DNA from 2 places in the Acinetobacter sp. ME22 genome. Region 2 is predicted to be linked to the other one. Evidence: predicted binding sites of a transcription regulator. Region 2 holds the regulator's gene; the other holds the start of a gene.

Region 1 (12,562 bases), on a different contig from region 2:
GGCGAATCTGTAAATTGCCACGCAAAGGAAATGCTCGATCAATCGCCTTGACTGTGACCATCACAAACTGATCGTTGGTATGAGCCATACTACTAAAAGCGGTGACTTGTGATTGCTGTAACTTAAGTTGTTGAGCTTTCTGTGCATAGTCATTGGCAAGAGGCTTGGTATCTGTCACCACCAAATCTCCTCCAAGCAATTGCGCCGCTTGCAATAAAATCGCTTGCTGAATTTGCCCATTACTAAATTTAAGTGCAGTGGTGGCACAAATTGCTAGACTCAATGCCACAATCAGCAGCCACACACCATGACTACGAAAACTTTGCTGTAACAGCGGTTGAACTAAATGCTTCATCATCACCCCTGTTGTTCACACAGTTGACCATCATGCAAAATAAAATGGCGCTGACATTGTGCAGCCAACTCCAGATCATGCGTGACCAATACCAATGTGACTTGCATCTCTCGATTGAGCCGAAACAACAACTGTTCAATCTCATGTGCTGTTTGTTCATCCAGATTGCCTGTAGGTTCATCTGCAAAAATGATTTTAGGTTCAGTGATCAAGGCGCGTGCAATCGCCACACGCTGCTGCTCTCCACCCGATAAAACTTGTGGCGTTTGTTCAATTTGCCGCTCCAAACCCACTTGTTGTAATAATTTTTTGGCTTTAATGACTGCATGAGCATAATTAAAGTGAGGCTGTAAGCGTAAAGGTAGTAGAACATTCTCTAAAGCAGATAAATGATTGAGCAACTGGAAAGACTGAAAAACAAAACCTGTATGTTGTAAGCGCAACTTGGCTCGCTGCTCTTCATTTTGTTGGTGTACAGCTGCACCACATAACCAAAGCTGCCCAGAACTCGCCTGATCCAATGTGGCTAACAAGCCGAGTAATGTCGATTTGCCTGAGCCTGAACGTCCTGTAATTGCGACTTGCTCCCCTGCAAAAATTTCAAGCTGAATATCTTGTAAAATAGGTATCATTTTGTTTTGAAAATGAATGTGCTGACTTAAATGCTGGGCGCAAAGAATAGGTTGTGGCATGATGCAAAACATCCATAAAAAATCATAGGACAAGCCAGATGCAAAACAACAAACACTCAGTTTATGTTGCAATGCTTGTATTAAGTGGCATAGGCATATTGGCTACAGAGACCGCCATGGCAAAAACAGTGATGGTGTATGGCGACAGTATTAGTGCTGGTTATGGTTTAAACCCACAACAAGGTTGGGTTTATTTATTACAAAAACGTCTTGAACAACAGTACCCGAAAAAACATAAAGTGGTCAATGCCAGTGTCAGTGGAGAAACCTCTTCAGGCGGCTTGGCTCGCTTACCTTTAGCTTTAAAAACACATCGCCCTGATATTGTCGTTTTAGAACTTGGAGGCAATGATGGTTTGCGTGGTCAACCACCACAAATGTTGCAGCAAAATTTAGCAAAAATGATTCAATTAAGTCAGCAAACCCATGCCAAAGTGATTTTACTGGGAATCAAAATTCCACCTAACTACGGCACTGCCTATAGCAAAGCCTTTGAGCAAAGTTACCGTGTGATTAGCCAACAGTACAAAGTGCCATTACTGCCATTTTTTATGCAAGGTATTGCAGGCAATAATCAACTCATGCAAAAAGACCTAGTACATCCAAATGCTCAAGCACAACGTATTTTATTAAATAATGCTTATCCACTGATCCAACAAGCACTCAAATAAAAAGGCGCATTTTGCGCCTTTTTATTTGAAACCAGATACAGCTTAGAAATCAAAAAAATTGACTTTACCTGTTTCAAGCGAGTATTCAGCACCCACTACGATCATTTTGCCTTTTGCAATCAAAGTTTCGAGTACAGCAGAACCATGACGTAATTGATTGACCGATGCAAAGACATTTGAACGTACAGCATGTTCTGAAAGTTTGCAAAGATCGTGTTTAAGCTCAGTCTGCATCAAAATTTCAACGGATGGGCGAACACGGTTAACAATTGACATCAAATTGTTTGATGGCGGGTTCTCTGGGTTCATTAACGTATCAATCGTAGCTTGAACTGCACCACAGTGACTATGCCCCAAGACCACCACAACAGCGCAGTCATAGCGTTCTGCTGCAAACTCAACGCTACCCACCTGAGATGGTGCAACGATATTGCCCGCAACACGAATCACAAATAAATCACCCAAGCCTTGATCGAATACGATTTCAGCAGGGACACGTGAATCAGAACAACCCAAAATAATCGCAAACGGATTTTGATCTGCGGTCAATTGTTCACGATGCTCTTGTGAAACGAGGTCAGGAATTGAGGATTTCCCATTTACAAAACGCTCGTTACCTTGTTTTAAACGCTCTAGGGCTTCTTGTGCCGTTAACATGTTATTTCCCATTCGCTTTAAATTGAAAAATCAAAGACATTTTAAGACTGTAGTGGCTCGTTGTCACTGACTAAAATCATCCTCTTTATGGCAAGTTTTTCCAATTTCAATTCAATTTTTAATCTCTATTCAATTCAATTTTTCAGAATTTCACAACGCTATTGCTAGCATCTGTTTTTTTAGACAAGGTATACTGAGGGCTTTCCATGTTGATTTTGACTGTCTATGACCGCCACTGCTGCACATCCTCGTATCGAACAATTAATCGAGGCACACCTTGATTTTTTAGAACGAGAGCTTTCCTCGCCAGACAATCTGCCAAGTGAAGTTCAGGCGTTTTTTCATTGGTTTACAGCACAAAATTTACAAGATTTATGGGACTTCCAAAGTCTGTTTAACTTGCTTGAACAACAGCTTTTAAAAAACCAGTTAAGCACATTTTTCATAGAACAGTGTGTCGAACATATTCGCTTTGCACTGGTTCACGACCTCAATCAACACACCAAAATTGCAGATATCTTCGATGTGATGACCATTGACAAAATTGCTCAATATGTTGCGAGTAAAAATGAACATCGTCACAAGTTAATTCATAGTGTCGTTCATCATCCTGCATTTTCTGCCATGATTTCCCAGCTCATTCAACAAGCTTTAGAAGATTATTTTGAGCACAGCATGGGTAAACGTGTACCGACTGTGGGTCGCTTCATGAAAATGGGAAAAACGGTTTTTGAAAGTGTAACTGACTCACGCTTTGAACAAACAGTTGCCTATTATTTACAAAAGAATATCGTCAAATTGAGTCAACTGAGTGAGCAGGTGCTCAATCAACATTTTGACAATGACAAACTTTATCACTTTCAAGCCAATCTCTGGCACAAAGTCAAAGCCTCACCTTTGAGTGTCTTTAAAAATTATGTTGTGCTTGAGGACTTACCACAAACCGTTGGGCTGGCTCATGACGTCTGGAATCATTTACGCCAAACTGATTATTTAAAACAGCAATTACATGATGGTTTATATACATGGTATATCCGCAATCAGGAACGTAATTTTAGTCAATTACTGCGCGACTTAAATATTGATGAAACATTATTGATGCAGCAACTACAGCCATTGTTTAGTGCCATCATGCAGCAAGCAATTCAGACAGGTTATTTAAGACAACGTGCCCGTGCTTTCTTGGAGCGTTTTTATTATGCTGAATCAACACGTCAAATTTTAGGATTTGATCAGACCTAAGCATCCTTAGGTCTGATTTTAACGCTTAAAAATAACTCACAAAACCAAGACTATAACGACGACCATCTAAGACTGCACCATTGTCTTGGGTGGTGACTTGCTTATCAAATAAATTGTATATCCCAAGCTTTGCTGTCAAATAACGATTAAACTTATAATTTAACCCCATATCATAGAAACCATAGCCCGAAGTCTTTTCTGACATTGAAGTGCGGCTTAAATAAGCCGAAGCCTGACCTTGATAATGATAACGTGTCCAAAGATTTAACTGATCGGTTGGGTTTAGATCCAAACTGAGGTTAAACATATCTTTAGGCATTTTATTAAGCGGCTGCCCTTTAAAGTCACCTGTTTTTTGCTCAGTTTTAGTATATGTATAATTGACTTTAAACGTTGCCCAATCGGTTAGCTGTGCATCAAAAGTGGCTTCAACTCCCTGCATGATCGCTTCATCAACATTAATTCGGTCACTGATAAAGTAAAATGGTAAGCCCCCATCAAAACATGACCATGCTGCAACATTATTACGGTTAGCTGTTCCTGTCGCATCGGTTGAGCAGCTTCGAATTTCAGTAATCTTGTCCTTAAACTGCGTGTGGTAGGCCGTTAAACTTGCCCCCATCTGTTCACCTTTCCAAATCAAGGCAAGCTCTGAGGTCATACTTTTTTCAGGTTTTAAATTCTCATTACCACGAATAATCGCACGTCCATAACTGGTTGGTGAACCACCACCGCCTGTCACCTGATAAAAGCCACTTGAGGATGAGCGTAAATCTGGCTGTTTATAACCTGTAGATACTCCGCCTTTTAGGGTAAAAGCATCATTCAGGTGATAAACACCATATAGTCGTGGGCTAAAATTTGATCCATATTTTTCATCATGATCCAAACGTAGACCACTGGTTAAGTCAAATTGGTCAACAATATTCCATGTATCTTCTAAAAATAGTGCAGCAGACCAACGACTAAACTCTGTCACATTGGCATGTGGGTTGCGGTTTGTACCCTGATCATTCAGCTCTTCATTTTTAAAATAGACGCCACCTGTCAACTTATGTGCACCGAGCGACCAATTCCACTGTGAATTTGCTGTCAAAACTTTCAGATCAATCCCTTTAGTTCCAAGTACAGTATTCTCACGATCAGGATTGGTCGAGTCTTCATATTGCAGATAAGACTGACTTTCTAGATTTGAGCGATAACGCCCATGATGGTTAAAACTAAAAACATTTCGATAAAAGCGTTGCTTACCATCCGTTCCACCTGTAGCAACCGTTTTACCTACCGTATCTTGTCCCACTTGTTTTGAAGTATTGGCTTCAATGGCAATATCATGTTGATCATTGACAACATACGTCCAACGACTATTTAGACGTTCACGTTTAGTTTGTGAGAAGCCATCCACAAACCCATCTTCCTCACGGAAGTAAGAACCTGCACTCAACTGTAATGCCAAAGCCTCTGTTAAAGGCCCTGCAACATAAAGATTAAAATCACGGCTATCCCCTGCTTGGCTATTATCCTGTGCGATGGTTGCAGCTTCAAAAGAACCAGACCATTTTGTAGGGACTTTTTTAGTAATAATATTGACCACACCACCCATAGCATCGGAACCATAAAGGGATGACATTGGGCCACGAATGACCTCAATCCGTTCAATTGATTGCAACGGCGGTAAAATCCCTTTCTCTAAACCATAATCATCACCATTGGGACGTGCGGCACGACTATCTTGCTTCTTACCATCGACCAAAAATAATGTATATGCTGACCCCATTCCACGAATACTGACATCTAGCGTACTCCCAGAACCAGTAATCACCACACCAGGAATATCTCTTAGTACATCTGTGATATCACTATAATTTTTTTGCTCTAATTGTTGACGATCAATCACCGTAATTGATGCTGGTGCATCTGCAATTTTTTGCTCATAGCCTGCAGCTGAAACGACGATGGTTTGTAATTCTACCGTATCATTCTGAGCGTAAGTCATGGAGGTGCATAAACCAAGCAGCGATGCAGAAAGCACCGACAAGCGATGTAGAGTTTTCATACTGACATACCAAAGGTAAAAAAAGAATAAATTATGGATTTTACGTGAGATAGTGTAATTAATATAAAAAATAATACAATATTAAATGATAATTATTTTTATTTTCATATAAGAAAAAACCTCCAAATTGTGTGGAGGTTCATTTCTTTAAAAGAACTTATTTAAAATAAGCACCTTCAGCTTGTGTATGGTCAGTTTGGTCAACCACACGTTGCAATTCTGGAATATGCTGGCGTAATGTTGTTTCAACACCTTGTTTTAAGGTCACATCAATTGCTGAACAACCTTGGCACCCCCCCCCAAATTTCAAGACAGCAGTTAAGCCATGCTCAGCATCTTCTTGCACTTCAACCAAAGAACAGTTACCGCCATGTCCTGACAATCCTGGATTAATTTCTGATTGCAAGATGTAAATAATACGTTCTTCAATCGAAGCATCTGGGCCAACACGTGGTACTTTTGAATTTGGTGCACGGAAAGTCAACTGACCACCAAAGCGATCTTTGTTATAGTCGATTACTGCATCACGCAAATACGGAATCGATGGGCTATCTACAAATGCAGGAAAATCTGGATAATCTTGTTTATAGTCAGCTGGATTTACTTCATCTGGCGCGCTATATGCCATACAACATTCTGCACGTGGCGTTCCTGCGTTTTCTACAAAAACACGAACACCAATGCCTGGAGTATTTTGTTTTTCCAATAAATCACGTAAATACTCTTGAGCAGAAGGAGTAATCAATAAATTTGGAATTTCCTCTGCGTCTGTCACTTTAGTGCTGATGTTCTCAGTCGACATAACGTTTTTCCTCAATATGAAGGCTCTATTTTAACTGAAGATATGGGGGAATTGAGAAAAATCAACTAAAATTGTCGGAATTCTTTTTATCGCTCAGAGTCCCGATGCGAAACCCCATTGAAATAGCGAAAAAATCTTATGTTGAATTTACCTTTTAGCCATACGCTTACCCTAATTATCATTACTGTCGGGATTTCCTTACTAGGTTTCTCCAAACAAGATGTGATGAATCGCCTGATTTTTTGGCCACCTGCCATCCAAAAAGGTCAGTATGATCGTTTTTTTGCTTATGGCTTTGTACATGCTGATGGTATGCATTTGCTCTTTAATATGATTACCCTGTATTTTTTTGGCAATTATATGGAGCAATTTTATCGTCAGTACCTCGACAACATGGGCTTTGTGCTGTTTTATTTTGGTGCCCTGATTTTTAGTATTTTACCTAGCTACCTGAAACATAAAAATGACTATCAATGGGCAAGTTTAGGCGCTTCGGGAGCTGTTTCTGCGGTATTATTTGCCTATATTTTATTCCAACCATGGAGTCGGATTCTAGTTTTCTTTATTCCTATGCCTGCGATTTTATTTGCAGTTTTATATGTGGTTTATAGTATCTGGTCAAGTAAACAACAAGGCAGCCATGTTAACCACAGTGCTCATCTTTGGGGTGCGCTCTATGGTGTGGTCGTGACAATAATCATCAATCCCGCCGTGATTGCTTTTTTCTTCCAGCAAATTCAAAATATTCCTGCATTCTAACATGCTACATTTTTTAGCAAATTTGATGATTTATGCTAAGCCAGTTTCTGCCTTGGCATACATAATGAATGATGACCACCATGACTGAAAATAAGGATAAATCAATGTCAAATGCTCCCGAAGGATTACAGTTTCCTCTTGATCCAGCAAGCCAACGTGCAAGTACATCTCGTACAGGCAAACAAATTCTTTCTGAAGCACTGGCTTTGGTTGACAACAAACTGTCACAACAAGTGCTCAAAGAAAAAAACTGGCGTAAGCGCTATCCTATCTATTTTAAAGCGTTAGTTCATCATGGGATCTTATATCAGGACAACCCTGTAAAAATTGCCAGTCAAGGTCTACATAAGGCTCATCAATTATTTGAATTTTATCGTGATCATCAACGATTTTCTCTCAAAGACTTTATGCGTGTGCCTCACATTCAAAATTTACACAGTGTTGTGGTTCAAGGTCAATCTCAACAAGCACCCGAGTGGTTTGTGCCTTATCAAGGTCAGAAGCTAAACGGGCAAGCATTACTCGATCAGATTGCCCGATGGGAACAGCAAGGAATTATTGAAAGTAGCCATGCTGAAGCATTGCGCGCAGTTCAATCACATCCTGAATGGTTTGATTTATCTGACTCGACCATGGTGCTGTTTGGGGCTGGCTCTGAAGCAGGTCCGCTGACATGGCTAAGCAAGTGGAAAGCCAATATTGTGGCTGTAGATTTACCCAATGAAAAAGTTTGGTCACGCATCTTAAATACGATTCAACATGGCAATGCCAAGCTCATTGCACCTTGCCAAGAAGCAATTGTAGAAGATACACCTCTTGATGTTTTAAGCAGTAAGTTAGGCGCAAATTTACTCACTCAAACCCCAGAAATTGCCGCTTGGCTAGCTCAAATGCCTGAACGCTTAAATCTTGCAGCAATTGCTTATCTGGATGGTGAAAAACATGTCCGTGTTGCTATGGCAATGGATGCGATTATGCAATATGTCAGCGAGCAAAAGCCCAATACCAGCTTAATGTTTATGTGTACCCCTACTGATGTATATGCTGTTCCTAAACAGGTGGTTGATCATTGCAAACAAAAATCGCGTGAACGCTCAACCATTGAAAAGCTCTTAGCAAAAGGTGTTTCTAGTTTAAGTATCCGTCATTTCCTTAAACCTCATTCTCGTCAACTCATCCATTCAAATAATGGTAAAGACTATGCAATTGCTGACTGTCTAGTGATTGAACAAGGTCCAAACTATGCACTTGCAAAACGGATACAACAATGGCGAGCCATTACAGCACGAGAACACGGACAACATGTTTGCATTAATATTGCACCGTCAACAACTACACATTCGGTGACCAAAAACCCGTTACTCAAAGCTGCGTTTAATGGTGCACACTTATTTAATGTTGAAGCATTTGAACCTGAAACAACAAATGCGCTCATGGCTGCAATGTGGATTCATGATTTACGCAATCCTAAAGCGCTAGCCAATCCGAGCAATCAGCTTGATCATCCTCTAGAATTGATTATGCAAGGTGCTAATCATGGTGGCATGTGGAATGCAGCCTATCTGGTTCGTAGTGCCTTACCTTTCGCTGCAATTTATGGTTTGGTTGCGGACAAATTACCACGGAATAAAAAATAAGAAAGCAATGTTGTGAGAGCTTTCTATCATCTATTAAGCAAAGATAAATATGTTTGATAGATTAAAATCAAAAAAGCCTTGCCGAGGCAAAGCTTTTTTGATTGCAGTTTAGTCTTATTTGATAAACTTAAACAAAACGCAAGAACAACCAGTATAAGCCAGCAGATAAACAAATTGTTGCAGGTAAAGTCAGTACCCAAGCAGACAAGATATTACGAATCGTTACCCACTGTAGACCTGATTTATTGGCAACCATTGTTCCTGCAACAGCACTATTTAATACGTGAGTTGTTGATACAGGTAGACCGAAGCCATCAGCTGCAGCAATCGTACTCATTGCCACCAATTCAGCAGACATCCCTTGTGCATAAGTCATATGGTTCTTACCAATACGCTCACCCACAGTCACTACAATACGTTTCCAACCAACCATCGTACCCAAACCTAGTGCCAAAGCAACCGCAACCTTGACCCATGTTGGAATATACTGCAAGAAACCATCTAAGCTTTTTTGATAGGCTTTTACAGTTTTCTTATCTGCATCATTCCACTTTGGCAAAGCATCTGCTTTATCTAAAGTTTTCATGGTTGTTGTACTTAAGTACATTTCATTACGAATTGCAGTCACTTGTTGCTCAGGAATATCTTTCAGTGAAGAATACTGCGCTAACTCCTGACCCAAGTGATGCGTTGTACTGGCTAAAGCAGGTAGAACTTCAGGCGTCACTTTTTTATTTTGAATATATTGTGTCAAAATCAAACGGGCTTTTTCATCTTCAATATGCGCATAATCTGCAGCAATGACAGGCGCTGCTTTTTGAGACAATGTCGTAAATGCTTGAACCTGATCACTGTCCAGATTTTTGTTGAGTGAATATGCCAACGGAACCAAGCCAACCAAGATCAGCATAATCAGCCCCATACCTTTTTGACCATCGTTTGAACCATGCGCAAAACTTACCCCAGTACAGGTAAAAATGAGCAATGCACGGACAATTGGTGGCGGTGGTGTATGACCATTTGGTGCTTCAAACAAACTTAAATGTCGTTTAAACACAAATTTAACTAAAACGAATACAATCGCCGCAAAGGCAAAGCCAATTAAAGGGGAAAATAATAACGCTTTACCCACTTTCAACAGCTGTGCCATATCAATACCGCTACCACCTGTTGATGAGTTCAACAGATGATTCATCAGCCCCACACCCAAAATCGAACCGATTAAAGTATGTGAGCTTGATGCTGGAATCCCAAAGAACCATGTTCCCAAGTTCCAGATAATCGCTGCGATCAACAAAGCAAAGACCATTGCAAAGCCTGCACCGCTGTTGACATTCATAATCAATTCAACAGGTAACAAGGCAATAATGCCATAGGCAACTGCACCGCTCGCGAGCATAACGCCAAGGAAGTTACAAAAACCTGCCCACATTACTGCAACAGGTGCAGGTAAAGCATTGGTATAAATCACGGTTGCAACCGCATTTGCGGTATCGTGAAAACCATTCACAAACTCAAACCCCAAAGCAATGAGCAATGCGGTTGAAAGTAAAATTACTGAATATAAATTTAACGGTGGAACATGTGCCAAATCAGCACTCACCTGAAAACCAATATAAATTAGAGTCGCGATAATGATCGTTAAAAATACAGGCACAAAGAACTTTGGTGTTGGTGCATGTACATTTTTCGATTTGTTTGAATCAAAGTGTACTGACTCTTGTGCAGAAGGAATATTCGAATTCATGCAGTCATGGAAAGAGGATCAAAAAGTCCTCTTATTCTTCATTTAAATTGTGACAATTATATGACATTCTGTTTCACAGAAAAATCAATTTTTGTGTTTTTGATTTATTTTGAGCCAGTTGTTTGACAACTGCACTATTTTAATTCAAGTTTTTTAGAATTATTGAGCAGCAACAAAAATCATCTGCATTAGATTCTCAGATAAATATTGCAAATTGATGAAAATTTCAACGCAACATTCACAATCAAGTCAAAAATCAGACTAACTTGGTCAAGTATTGCTTTCTTTTTTCATCCCTTATAAAAGCCCAATGAATAAAGCTTATAAGAAACCAACATGATTAAAATGGCTATTTCTGCTCAAAAAACATCAATTCTGAGTATAATATCCTGATTTTCTCGCTGTTGCCCTCTGCTATATAAGGCTGTGTATGTCGACACTCAACACTTTAAAACGGATTCTTTCTCAACGTATTATGATGCTCGATGGTGCTATGGGCACGATGATCCAGCAACATAAATTACAGGAACAAGATTATCGAGGTGAGCGCTTTTCCGACTGGGAACATGACTTAAAAGGCAACAACGACTTACTGGTTCTGACTCAGCCGCAGATTATTCAAGGGATTCATGAAGCTTACCTTGAAGCAGGCGCTGACATTATTGAAACCAACAGTTTCAACGGAACACGAGTTTCCATGTCAGACTACCACATGGAAGATTTGGTTCCTGAAATTAACCGAGAAGCTGCACGCCTTGCAAAACTGGCCTGTGAAAAATACTCAACACCTGACAAACCGCGTTTTGTGGCTGGGGTACTGGGGCCAACCTCTCGTACCTGTTCGATTTCTCCAGACGTCAACAACCCTGCTTTTCGTAACATTACCTTCGATGCGCTAAAAGATAATTATATTGAAGCAACACTGGCGTTAATTGAAGGTGGTGCGGACATCATCCTCATTGAAACTGTGTTCGATACCCTAAATTGTAAAGCCGCCATTTTTGCGGTTGAAGAAGCATTCAAGCAGTTAGGTCGTAGTTTACCGATCATGATTTCGGGAACGATTACCGATGCTTCGGGTCGTACACTGACAGGGCAAACCGCAGAAGCATTCTGGAACTCAATTCGTCATGCCAATGTGATTTCAGTGGGCTTTAACTGTGCGCTTGGTGCGGATGCCATGCGCCCACACGTAAAAACCATTAGCGATGTGGCAGACGTGTATATCTCCGCGCATCCAAACGCAGGCTTACCCAATGCCTTTGGTGGTTATGATGAAACCGCAGCAGAAACAGCAGCGTTTATTCGTGAGTTTGCCGAAAGTGGCATCATTAATATTGCGGGTGGTTGCTGTGGTACCACCCCTGCCCATATTCGTGCCATTTATGAAGCAGTAAAAGACTTGCCACCACGACAAGTGCCTGAAACTATTCCTGCATGTCGTTTAAGTGGTTTAGAACCATTTAACATTTATGATGACTCTCTTTTTGTGAATGTCGGTGAACGTACCAACGTCACAGGGTCGAAAAAATTCCTACGCCTGATTCGTGAAGAAAAATTTGCCGAAGCCCTCGAAGTTGCGCAGCAACAGGTGGTTGCAGGTGCGCAAATCATCGACATTAACATGGATGAAGGCATGCTCGATTCAGAAAATGCCATGGTGCATTTCCTGAACCTTGTGGCATCTGAACCTGATATTTCACGTGTGCCGATTATGATTGACTCATCCAAATGGGAAATCATTGAAGCAGGCTTAAAATGCGTTCAGGGTAAACCTGTGGTGAACTCGATTTCCTTAAAAGAAGGTTATGATGAGTTTGTGCATAAGGCTCGCCTATGCCGTCAGTATGGCGCAGCGATTATCGTCATGGCATTTGATGAAGCTGGACAAGCCGATACCGCAGCGCGTAAACGTGAAATCTGTAAGCGCTCTTATGACATTTT
Region 2 (12,562 bases):
CTGGCAATTAAATCCAGTAAATTAAGTGCCTTACGTGCATCACCTGCTGCAAACTGAATAAGCGCATCAAATTCATCAATATAAATCTGACGGTCTTTTAAAAAACGGTCTTGCTGTAGTGCCTTATTTAATAAACTTTCAATCGCTTCATTGGACAAGGCATTTAAGCTATACACCTGACAGCGTGACAGCAAAGCACTATTCACCTCAAAAGACGGATTTTCTGTGGTCGCGCCGATTAAGGTAATTTTGCCTTTTTCGACTGCACCCAATAATGCATCTTGCTGAGATTTATTAAAACGATGAATTTCATCAATAAAAACCACAGGTGTCAGTAAGTCACCACTTTCCGCGATCACTTCACGGAGTTCTTTGACGCCAGTATTCAGTGCCGACAAGCTGATAAAAGGACGATCCACTGCTTGAGCCAAAAGTAAGGCAATCGTGGTTTTTCCAACACCTGGCGGCCCCCAAAAAATAATTGAAGGTAAATGTCCCTGATCAATCATCTGGCGTAAGGGCGCACCATCTCCCAGCAAATGTTCTTGCCCAATAATTTCAGACAGATCACGGGGACGCAAACGCTCGGGTAATGGAATTTGGCTCTCTGACATGCGGTTTCAATTCATTGTTTTGGCTTTGCTATAGTCTACAAGATTGAAATACCCATTCAATAGCGTTGTTCTGTGATTACGTCGAGCAACGAGGCTGGAAAAACTTCACCATGCCTCAAGTCGGGATACACCACCAGTTTGACATCTGCCCCTTTACGATGCAGTTGTCGCACAATCTCCCGATTTTGATCAATTAATTCATCAATCTGCTTGTCTTGGTCATCAGCCGCAACAGGGGTTTGTACGTCACCTTCAATAATTGATAAATGCTTATGCTGTAACTGGGCAGGTGTTGCCTGATTCAACATCTGCTGAATACGGTCATTTTGCCAGTGAATCGAAGGACTTGCCGCAAAGTAAGACTGGAAATAGTTGCTGTTTAAATAAGTATCTAACACAAACAACCCACCATAAGAATGTCCCCACAACGCAGTCCGTTGCGGATTAATCTGTGTCTGCTGATTGACCCACGGCACAATCTTATCTAATAACAGTTGACGGAACTCGGCACTCCCACCCGTCATCCGTTCAGGGTGATTGGCATCAGGCTGTAACTTGCCTGAAGCATCGGCAGGCGTATAGTCCTGAGCACGGGCATTCACGTCATAAGGCAAATTGCTTTGATAACCCACTGCCACCAAAACAGGTGCATCCGACTTACTCAGTTGTTTCAAGACATTTTCCTGAAGATGTGACATTGCAGAATTGCCATCGAGCATATATAGCGCAGCATAACCTTGGGCTGGCGCAGCATGTTTAGGAATTCCGAGCCACACCCGATAGTGTCGCTGGCGATCTTTCGAGTCAAATTCTAAAGTTTTAAACTGATAAACAGCCGAACCTGTTTGGGCAATATTGGCAGGTAACGGCTGAATATTGGGACGAGCATTTGCCGTGATGCTACTAAAACCAAGCAAGCAACCCAATAAGATGCTGCCTGCCTGAGCTGAAAATTTCATAATGATCGTGCTACAAAACGAGATGTTTTGTTTTATCATTATTGAGAATCATTATCAAATAATTTTAATTAGAGTGCTTCAATCAAACTGTACAAATCCGCTTGCGCATCTTCATTGCCTTGCTTTGCGGCTCTTGCTAGCCATTTCAGCGCTTGCTTGTTATTTTGGATAACGCCAATCCCATCGCGATATAAGCAGCCCAAATTATACTGAGCCAGCGCATTATCTTGCTCTGCGGCTTGTGAATAATATTCAACGGCTTTCTTACTGTTTTTCACCACTGCATAACCATGCAGATAAAATGTTCCCAAGTTATTCAATGCATTTGGCTCACCGAGTTTCGCTGCTTGGCTATACCATGAAAATGCCTGATGATAATCTGGAATCTCTTTTTGATTTTCATAAAGATAGCCAATATTGGTCATTGCCTGTGCTGAGCCATGCTGAGCTGCTTTGCGATAATAGGCTAAAGCTTTTTTTAGATCCTGTTCGACACCCTCGCCATCGTCATACATGAGTCCAAGGGCATATTCTGCATCTACATTGTCCTGTTTTGCTGCCTTTTCATACCACATAAGCGCCTGATCAAAATCTTGTTCAGTTTCATCATCACCGTAATAGTAGATATCGCCAATTTTATTTTGCGCTTCAGGATTACCTTGTTTAGCGAGTTGTAAAACCTGTGGAGCACTCATTTCATCAAAATCGATTGCTGCATATACAGGGTTGCTCAAAAAGCCACTGAGCAGAGTTACTAAAAATAAGTTTCTAATTTTATTCATAAAAATCCAGTTAATATCATCAATTTGCTTTATTTTTCAGTCATTTTAAGGCAGTTTTTCATTCAGAAATAAAAAACGCACATAGTTTACTGCAATTTAAGTAAAGCTGCATTCTCCCCATCTTCAATGACCCACAAATCTCCTGTTGGCGTTTGCAGTAAGCCACGAATCCGCTGTCCCATTTCAATCCTTTCCAGTTCCTTAATCGGTTTCTGCTGAAGATCGACCACAATAATCGACTCTGAAGATAAACCTCCAATCAATGCCTTTCCTGTCCACTGCGGAATACGTTTACCTTGATAAATAATTAAACTTGAAGGAGAAATCACTGGTGTCCAACTCACGACTGGAGCCTGAAACTCAGGACGAGTACTATGCCGTGGAATTTTAATTCCTGAATAATGATCACCATTAGACACCAAGGGGTAACCATAGTTCCGACCTTTATGAATTTGATTTAACTCATCGCCGCCTTTTGGCCCCATTTCGACTTCCCAAAGTTGTCCTTGGCTGTCAAAAGCAATGCCTAAAGGATTACGATGCCCCCATGACCAAAGCTGTGCGGCTGTTCCACCTTGGGCATATAACGGATTATCTGAGGGCACTGAACCATCGGCATTGAGGCGTACAATTTTCCCCAAATGGCTTTGTAAATCTTGGGCTGGGCTAAATTGCTGACGTTCACCTGAGCTAATCCACAACTTACCATCTCGGTCAAATAGCACCCGATAAGAAAAATGACCATGACCACGTACTTTAGGCTGTTGTGTCCAAATACGTTGCCGATGTAATAACCGTGGTTGCTGCGCCTGTGACAAATCTAATTCAGCACGATCGACCACTGCGCCAGTTCCCTGATCAGAGCTTTCAACATAACTAAAATAAATCAAATGATTACGCTGAAAATCGGGATGTAAAACAATATCTCCCAAACCGCCCTGTCCTGCATCTACCACTGTAGGTACGCCTGCAACACTCAATATTTTTTGGGTTGCGGGTTCAAAGAGTTTAATTGCCCCTGCCTTTTCTGTGACGAGCAAACGTCCATCAGGCAATGCCGCCAGTGCCCACGGCGAATTAAAATAACTGACTTTTTGAAAATGCAGTAAAGTAAACTTAGAATTACGGGTATCGTCAGGCTGATCAAAATATTCCTTGAGCGCTTTTAACTGACTAAAATCTGATGAACTACAGGCACTCACCAGCCACCCAACTGACATAAATAGTAAAAGATGTTTAAATCTTTGCATCGATACATCCTTCTCACAAAACACTTTCATGCATCTTGCGATGAATGAATTTTTTATATTTTTAGCCTTACTCTGCATCCAGCTGATGTAAGGTTCTAACAATATTACAATCTTGTATGCAGGCTTGTGAATTACAGCTTTGACGTAACTGCTGTAATTGCTGACTAAATTTTTGTAATTGCTGAATTTTCTCCTGAATATGCCCCAAATGTGCCTCAACCAGTTCATCAACCACTGCGCAGTTATCTTGAGGATGTTGTAACAGGGTATTCATCTCTTGTATTTCCTTGAGTGACATTCCCAATTCTCGGCAGTGCCGAATAAAAATCAACTGCTGTAAAGCCTGATCATCATAATAACGGTAATTGTTGTTGGCGCGCTGTGGTGCAGCAAATAACTGCTTTTTTTCATAAAATCGAATGGTATCGGCTGAAAGCTTCGATTTTTTAGCGAGTTCACCAATGCTAAAAAACATACACACCTCTCTTGACCTTAGAGTTACTCCAAGCTTTTAAATCAGTGTATGCAGATTAGACAGGATTTTCAAATGGCAGGTTGTCAATGTGAACATCATACGCCGAAACAGGCACGATCAAAAAAATTTCGCAATGCGCTATGGATTGCATTCTTCTTGAATCTCAGCATGTTTATCATTGAAGTTGTTGTTGGCGTAAAAGCAGGTTCAACAGCACTTTGGGCAGATGCGCTAGATTTTGCAGGAGATGCTTTTAACTATGCGATTTCCATTATGGCACTGGGTATGAGTCTCTATTGGCGAGCCAGTATTGCATTGGTTAAAGGCATCACTATGTTCGCTTTTGCTGTACTGATCTTGGTCAAGGTGGTTTGGGCTTACTGGACAGGGCTTCAGCCTGAAGCCATAACGATGGGACTGATCGGATTATTGGCTTTGGTTGCCAATGTGCTGAGTGCCCTTGTGCTTTATACCTTCCGCGATGGCGATGCCAATATGACCTCGGTGTGGCTCTGTAGTCGCAATGATGCGATTGGAAATATTGCTGTGATCTTGGCTGCTATCGGTGTTTTTGGCACACAAAGCAGCATTCCCGATCTTGTTGTGGCTGTTGTCATGGCCAGCTTGGGCTTTAGCTCAGGTTATCACGTTATTCAAAAATCCCGTGCCGAGCGCCAAGCAGCCAAAGTGACTTAGCGTAGTGCTCCAATATAATGATGTGGAACTTCTTCTTTATTAATCACAGGATGGCTGATTTCTTCAGCCATTGCTGGATGAGTTGCGGTGACAGGTGCGATAAATTTCACTGTTGGAATATGAGTTGGTGCTGTTCCTGTTGCCAATACGCTTTCTAAACGTAAACCCAAACGATGTAGTTCATTATCTCCTGTGGATAAAGCAAGTTTAACCACCTCTTCTGCATACTCTAAATTATGCTCCAGATAAACCACATCAATCACGCGTCCAGCAACGCGTCTTAAACGCACATACAACTGTGTGGCTAGATCAAAGATTTCTTTCTCAACTTTTTTATCTTTGCTTAACATCGTTTTCATATTCATCTCCACAGTCTGATTCAAGTGAGTGCACTGAATCTATTTTTTTTATGCAACACATTAAGGCACATGCTCGCCATGTTGCGCTAAATCTAATCCGATCTGTTCTTGTTCAGCATCGACCCGTAAGCCAATGACCTTCTTAATCACAAATAAAATAATGATTGAAACCACAGCGCTATAAATGAAGGTTGTGACTGCACCAATAACTTGCACAAGTAAACTTGCATCCAAACCTGAGATCTGTTTTTGTGCAAAAATACCTGTCAAAATCGCACCGACAATGCCCCCTACACCATGAATACCAAAGACATCTAAAGAATCATCGGCTTTGAGTAAACTTTTGAGTTGGGTTGCACCCCAGTAACAACACACGCCTGCAATCAAACCAATCAGTAAACCACCTGTCATATCCACAAAACCCGATGCAGGGGTAATCGCCACCAAACCTGCTACCGCACCTGAACATGCCCCCAATAAAGTTGCTTTACGACGACTGATATATTCCACCAATAACCAAGTCAATGCAGCGGCTGCGGCGGCTAATTGTGTCACCAACATCGCCATGCCTGCGCGACCATCGGCTGCCCCTGCTGAACCTGCATTGAAACCAAACCAACCCACCCACAGTAATGCTGCACCAATAAAGGTATAAATCAGGTTATTGGGGAAAAATGGTTCTTTACCATAGCCTTGTCGCTGACCCAGCATATAAGCACAGGCTAAACCTGCTGCACCTGCATTGATATGAACTACAGTACCGCCTGCAAAATCCAAAGCACCTTTTGCTGCAAGCCAACCTGTTGGCTCCCAAACCCAATGGGCTACGGGGACATAAACCAGTAAAATCCAGAAAAACATAAACCAAAACATCGCCGAAAAACGCATTCGTTCTGCAAATGCCCCTGTGATTAATGCAGGGGTAATAATCGCGAAAGTCATTTGGAACATGATCCAAACCGTTTCAGGAATGCTCGAAGCAATATGGCTCACCGAAATCTTGCCATCAATTGCATCGAAAACTACGCCTTGTAACATCACGCGGTCAAAGCCCCCAATGAAGGCATTATTCGGTGTAAATGCAAGGCTATAACCCACTACAGCCCATAACACACTGGCTAAACAAACAATGACCAAACTTTGTAATGCAGTTGCGATTAAATTCTTTTTGCGTACCATTCCTGCATAAAACAATGCAATTCCGGGAATAGTCATCAGCAATACCAAGGCGGTGGATGTCAACATCCACGCGGTATTACCACTATTGATTTGATCTAAATTGGTGACATAAGGGGCAGTTGCTGCCCAAGTCATACTCGAACTTGCAAAAAAGCCAAGTAAGATGAGTAGAAGATGTTTGATATCGCGATATTTATACATTTACCCCCCATGACACTGTTGCTTAGAATATTGGAAATTTCACAAATTTTATATGTATAAAAATCAAGCAAAATCTAAGCCAACAATTTAAGGAGATGCTTTTTTAACCGCTATTTTATTGTTTTTATTTTAATTTTATCTCACCCAACGAACCACATATTCATCAAGCTCATCTTCATGGATAAATTCTTCTGAAATACAGCGCCCCGCAACTGACTTTTTGGCTTTAATCACACTTTGCCGTGATCCTGTATTTAAATAGTGCCATGAAGGTAAGTTTTTACCCTCATAAATGCGTCGATAGGCACAACTAGAGGGTAACCAATGAATTGTTTCTAATTTTTCTAGGGTTAAGTGAATACAATCTGGCACATGTGTTTGGCGATGAATGTAATCTGAACATTGTCCTGTTGTACAGTTCAGTAACTTGCACGACACTTTTGTATAAGCAACTTCATGGGTATCTTCATCTTCAAGCTTCAATAAACAACATAAGCCACAGCCATCACACAAGGCTTCCCATTCCTCATTTGACATTTGATTTAATGGATATTTCTTCCAAAATTGAGGGCGTAGCGACATCAGCAATTCAGCCTAAAAACAACAGAGTTTCAATTATAGCATGGCAACAAGCGACTTAAATTTTATCAACATAACTTACAGAGTGATGCTAAAAGCCGTGTGAAAGTTGCACATTTTATGCACAAAGCAAAAACAGTCATGCAAAATCATAGTGCTAAACTGACTTCACAGAATAAAAAACTTAAGGAGAATCATCATGTTTCGTTGGGCAATTATTTTTGCTGTGATTGCACTGATTGCTAGCTTACTTGGATTCGGTGGTGTAGCTGGTTTATCTCAACAATTCGCCATTATCTTATTGGTTGTTGCTTTAATTTTGGCAGTCATCGGCTTCTTATCACGAGGTCGAGTTTAAGAAACTACAGCCAACATGTTGAACAAGAAGAGAAGCTAAAGCTTCTCTTCTTGTTTTTAATCTTTCCATGTCTGTAAACGATTCAACCAGACACTGAAACGCTGATAACCCGCAGGAAATAACCGCTGCAAAAAGTCTAAAATCTTGGCATCTGCACCAATCAAGACACGGCGTTGGTTACGGCGTATGGCTTTTAAAATTTGTTTAGCAGCTTTCTCAGGGGGCGTTCGCAGCAATTTTTCAAAGTCTTGCTGAGTACCATCTGTTTCAATGCCCAAAGTTTTTAAGCTTTGGTTAGAACGTGCTGATTTTGCAATATTCGTCCGCACTCCGCCTGGGTGCACACATAAAGCACTGACCCCACAACGCTGAATATCTAACTCCTGTCGTAAGGCTTCCGTAAATCCACGCACTGCAAACTTGCTGGCATTATAAGCTGACTGGGTAGGCTGAGCTGCTATTCCAAAAATACTGGAAATATTGACAATATGACCCTCTTGAGTCTGCTTGATATAAGGTAAAAACTCTTTGGTGCCATAGACTACCCCCCAAAAATTAATATTGGTAATCCAAGTCAGGTCTTCATAACTCGCACCCTCAACCGTCGAAGCCAATGCCACGCCTGCATTATTAAAAATCAGATTGACCTGTCCATGTTCACGTACAGTTTGCTCTGCCCAATATTGAACTTGCTCACGTTCTGCGACATCGACCATGTGCGTTGAAATCTTCACGGTGGATTCTTTCAATAATGCTAAGGTCTGTTGCAAACCTGCCAAACTAATATCACTCAAGGATAAATGACAACCTTGTTGTGCAAGCAAAATTGCCAACTGCTGACCAATACCTGAACCTGCACCTGAAATTGCAGCCACTTTTCCTTGAAAATTTTTCATTACCATCTCGATCTTGTACTTGATTACCACCCGCGTCATCATTTAGTCATGTGGTGATCAAGATTTTGTCACAAATATTTTTTAAAATTGCAGATACCTATAATCTGCTGCAATGATACTGTCATAATTAGTCTTTGTAATACTGAGCTATATACAAATAAAGCAGTGATAGGATTTGACCTTGTGAAAGAGGACTACATTTTAATCGTCGATGATGAATTACCGATTCGTGAGATGATTCATACATCGCTCGATATGGCAGGTTTTCAGTGTCTGCAAGCCGAAGATGCCAAACAGGCTCATCAAATGATCGTTGATCAACGCCCTGCCCTTATTTTACTTGATTGGATGCTACCAGGGGGAGTCAGTGGCGTAGATTTGTGCCGTCGTTTGAAACGCGATGAAACGCTGTCTGAAATTCCAGTGATTATGCTGACTGCTCGTGGCGAAGAAGACCATAAAGTTCAAGGTCTCGATGCAGGTGCAGATGACTACATGACCAAACCATTTTCAACACGGGAACTGGTTTCACGGATTAAAGCGGTTTTACGTCGTTCTAATGCGTTGAGTGGTGAAAAAGTCATTGATGCCAATGGGTTAATCTTAGATCCAGTGAGTCAGCGCGTGAGTTTTGCTGATAATATCTTGGATATGGGACCGACAGAATATCGCTTACTGGCATTTTTTATGACGCATCCAGAACGTGCTTATACGCGTGCTCAACTCCTAGATCAAGTCTGGGGCGGTAACGTTTATATTGAAGACCGAACCATTGATGTCCATATTCGTCGCCTGCGCAAAGTACTCGAACCTTTTGGTGTTGATCGCTTCGTACAAACTGTACGTGGTACAGGTTACCGTTTCTCAACTCGTGCCGATGCTTTAAGTTAGTTAGACCACCTTTATGTATGAACCGTACCCCACCCCAGAAATTAGCCACGAACATAAAAATTATCGTTATAGCAGTTTATGGGACTATGCTAAGCAAGACTTACGGATTTTACTGTTTTTCCTGATTATTGCGAGTCTAGTTGGCTTTGGGATCGGTCATTTTTGGGGATGTATTGCAGCTGCATTTATCCTGTTTGTTGTCATGCAATTACGCGCCTTGTATTTGGTCAATGACTGGATTGCCAACCGCCCCTATGAAGTTCCTCCCAATCTCAATGGAATTTGGGGGGCATTACTGTTCAATATCTATCGTTCCCAACGCCAAGAACGTGTCGTTCAGGCGGAGATGGTGGGTTTGATTGATCGTGCCCAGTCCTCCTTGGTTGCACTGGCTGAAGCCGTGGTACTCACTGATGAGCTGCATCAAATTGAATGGTGGAACCCTGCAGCCGAGCGCTTACTCGGCATTCAGGAGCTGGATCGGGGGCGTAATATTTTGGGTATTTTACGCCAGCCCGCTTTTGTTGAATATTTCAATAATATGGAACAGCAACCCGATGGAATTAAGCTGAAATCTTCTTTGCATGAAGATCGTTATGTACAGATTAAACTGACCCGTTTTGGTTTAGAAAGTCGCTTGGTTGTGGCTTATGATGTGACGCGTGTACATAACCTTGAACAAATGCGTAAAGATTTTGTCGATAATATTTCCCATGAACTACGAACACCACTCACCGTGTTAAGTGGTTATTTAGAAACATTTACCGATCAGGAAGACTTCAATCCACGCTGGAGACGCCCTTTTGAACAGATGCAGGCTCAAACCAAACGCATGAATGCCTTGGTCAATGACTTGTTGCTGTTATCCCGTTTAGAAAATGATAAACAGCTCGCCAAAAATCAAATCGTGGACATGCCTAGTCTGATGAACCAACTTTTTGATGATGCCCAAGCTTATAACTCTGAATATAGCCATATCCTCAATCTCGACATTGACAGTCATTGTGATCTGATCGGTTCAGATGTTGAACTGGCGAGTGCTTTTGGTAATTTGATTACCAATGCAATTAAATACACCCCAAAAGGGGGTGTGATCACCATTGGTTGGCATGACGATCAGGAACATGGTTATTTTACCGTAGAAGACAATGGCATCGGGATTGATCCAAAACATTTACCACGGTTGACCGAACGTTTTTACCGTGTGGATAGTGCACGTAGCCGCCAGACAGGTGGTACAGGTTTAGGTCTTGCGATTGTCAAACATGTTCTGATGCAGCATGGCGCACATCTAGAAGTAGACTCTAAACCTAATCAAGGCTCATGCTTTAAAGCGGTCTTTCCCAAAGAGCGCCTCTGTCAAGCTGAGGCATAAAGCCCTACACTAGCAGGCATGAAAAAGTTTTATATTGTGATTGGCGGTCTATGTGCTGCCCTGCTTGTATTTTTACTGATTCAAGCACAACAACCCGATGCCGATGAAATTGCACGCTATCAAGCAATTTTATGTTTTGTGATTCGGCAGCCCCAAGCACCGCATGATCTGCAACAACTTCGAGCCAAAATGCGCCAAATTCAGCAAGGCAGTATCCCTGACTATGCTTTTCAGCAGCCAGAATTTAGGAGCACTTTAGCGAATCAATGGATCGAAGCTTATTTTGCTTTATCTAAAACTCAACAAACTCAGGCTCGTCGTTCCTACCCTGAATGTGTTGCAGCTTTTGCCCAACAACGATAATCCACAAAAAACGCAACCCTCTAGGTTGCGTTTTGATACCGCTAATAACAGCAAATTACAGCGCCTGCCCTAAGCGTTCGCCCATAATCACAGTTGATTCAGCCTTGAATTGAGCATCCCATGCCATGGTATTTGGTTCAAATAAAATAATCGCCGTTGAGCCTAAATAGAAGCGCCCCAACTCAGCACCTTTTTGTAGTTCAAGCTGATGCTGCTGCAAGTCTAAACGACCATTGGGTTTCACCTTACCTGTTGCAACGGTTTCAATACCCGCCACAATCATCGCACCGACAAGCACCACGGCCATCCGTCCAATTTCGGTATCGAACAAACACACCATACGTTCATTGCGCGCAAATAGATTCGGTACATTTTCAGCAGTCACCTGATTCACTGAGAACAATTCACCAGGTACATACAAGGTTTCTGTTAAAGTCCCTGCAAAAGGCATATGCACGCGGTGATAATCACGCGGTGACAAGTAAACTGTTGCAAATTGACCTTGTTTAAACGGTGCAGCCAGTTGTGGGTCACCCACCAACTGCTCGACCGAAAAGCTTTGTCCTTTGGCTTGGAACACTTCGCCATCGGTAATCTGACCAATCTGCGAAATAGCACCATCGGCAGGGCAAACGATACTGTTCAGGTGAGTATCGACCTGACGTGTTCCCTGTTTTAGAGCGCGTGTAAAAAATTCATTAAATGATTTGTACTGTAATGGATTGGTTTGCTCTGCAATCGACAAATCAATATCGTATTTGGATTTAAATGCCTGAATAACAATATTTTTTATGATAGGGTTTTCACTTGCAGCAACTTTTCCGACCACACGGCTAAGTTGATGCTGTGGAACAACTCGTTGTGCCTGTAAAAAAAGACGTTTCTTCAGTTGTGATGTGAGGCTCAAAGCGGTTTCTCTCCCGTAACTATTGGACTATCGGGGCGATTTCCCCACTCACTCCATGCACCATCGTATGCGCGAATATTCCAATTCAACAGGCGACCTAAAATATAAGCCAATCCTGAACGGTGGTGTGATTGGCAGTACACCACCACTGGCTGACTAAAATCAAAGCCCAATTGCTGCAAACGTTGCTGTATGTGTTCTAAAGTACGTAATTTTAAATGATTTTGACGATTAAGTGCAGTACTCCATTCATAATGCAATGCATGTGGAATATGCCCCCCTCGACGTGCGGCTAAACGTAGCCCTGTATATTCATCCACAGTACGACAATCCCAAAGCTGAATCTGCTGATTGTGAACTAATTCAATGAGTTGATCATATTCAATTCGGACTTTAGCTGCCTGTGTCAAATCAACTTTTAAGCGTTGCTCAACCACAGGCAATACATCGACCTCAGCCGTCGTTGGTAAACTTGCAGCTAACCAAGCATGAATTCCACCATTGAGTAAGCTCGTCTGCTCAAAACCCAAACAGTGTAGATTCCACAAGAAACGTCCTGCCCAAGCTCCCCCTTCATCATCATAGGCAACCACATGATGTTCAGGTGAAAGTTGTAAATATTCAATCAATTGCTCTAGGCGCTCAACATCTGGCAACATGCCTGAAGCCAATTCATGC

Evidence for each region. The regulator PhoB, encoded in region 2, activates phosphate uptake and scavenging genes when phosphate is short. The targets are predictions, from matches to a motif close to TGTCATNAANCTGTCATAA.
Region 1: a site for PhoB is predicted at 10,666-10,684, ahead of LVY74_RS02730 (inorganic phosphate transporter). Genes of this name have one in related genera too.

The regions. Positions count from the first base shown of each region.
Region 1 is NZ_JAKLTL010000002.1:13,136-25,697, reverse strand. It holds gene LVY74_RS02775 (ABC transporter permease) at 1-355, opposite strand, end outside; gene LVY74_RS02770 (ABC transporter ATP-binding protein) at 358-1,047, opposite strand; gene LVY74_RS02765 (arylesterase) at 1,119-1,718, shown strand; gene LVY74_RS02760 (carbonic anhydrase) at 1,761-2,375, opposite strand; gene LVY74_RS02755 (hypothetical protein) at 2,601-3,617, shown strand; gene LVY74_RS02750 (TonB-dependent receptor domain-containing protein) at 3,643-5,673, opposite strand; gene nfuA (Fe-S biogenesis protein NfuA) at 5,831-6,475, opposite strand; gene LVY74_RS02740 (rhomboid family intramembrane serine protease) at 6,614-7,234, shown strand; gene LVY74_RS02735 (hypothetical protein) at 7,339-8,871, shown strand; gene LVY74_RS02730 (inorganic phosphate transporter) at 8,999-10,618, opposite strand; gene metH (methionine synthase) at 11,049-12,562, shown strand, end outside.
Region 2 is NZ_JAKLTL010000004.1:216,413-228,974, forward strand. It holds gene LVY74_RS07990 (replication-associated recombination protein A) at 1-614, opposite strand, end outside; gene LVY74_RS07995 (alpha/beta hydrolase) at 671-1,573, opposite strand; gene LVY74_RS08000 (tetratricopeptide repeat protein) at 1,642-2,355, opposite strand; gene LVY74_RS08005 (PQQ-dependent sugar dehydrogenase) at 2,442-3,605, opposite strand; gene LVY74_RS08010 (MerR family transcriptional regulator) at 3,673-4,080, opposite strand; gene LVY74_RS08015 (cation transporter) at 4,153-4,776, shown strand; gene LVY74_RS08020 (hypothetical protein) at 4,773-5,135, opposite strand; gene LVY74_RS08025 (ammonium transporter) at 5,196-6,449, opposite strand; gene LVY74_RS08030 (YcgN family cysteine cluster protein) at 6,651-7,097, opposite strand; gene LVY74_RS08035 (DUF1328 domain-containing protein) at 7,294-7,452, shown strand; gene LVY74_RS08040 (SDR family NAD(P)-dependent oxidoreductase) at 7,509-8,348, opposite strand; gene phoB (phosphate regulon transcriptional regulator PhoB) at 8,532-9,239, shown strand; gene phoR (phosphate regulon sensor histidine kinase PhoR) at 9,253-10,614, shown strand; gene LVY74_RS08055 (hypothetical protein) at 10,633-10,977, shown strand; gene asd (archaetidylserine decarboxylase) at 11,033-11,884, opposite strand; gene LVY74_RS08065 (sulfurtransferase) at 11,881-12,562, opposite strand, start outside.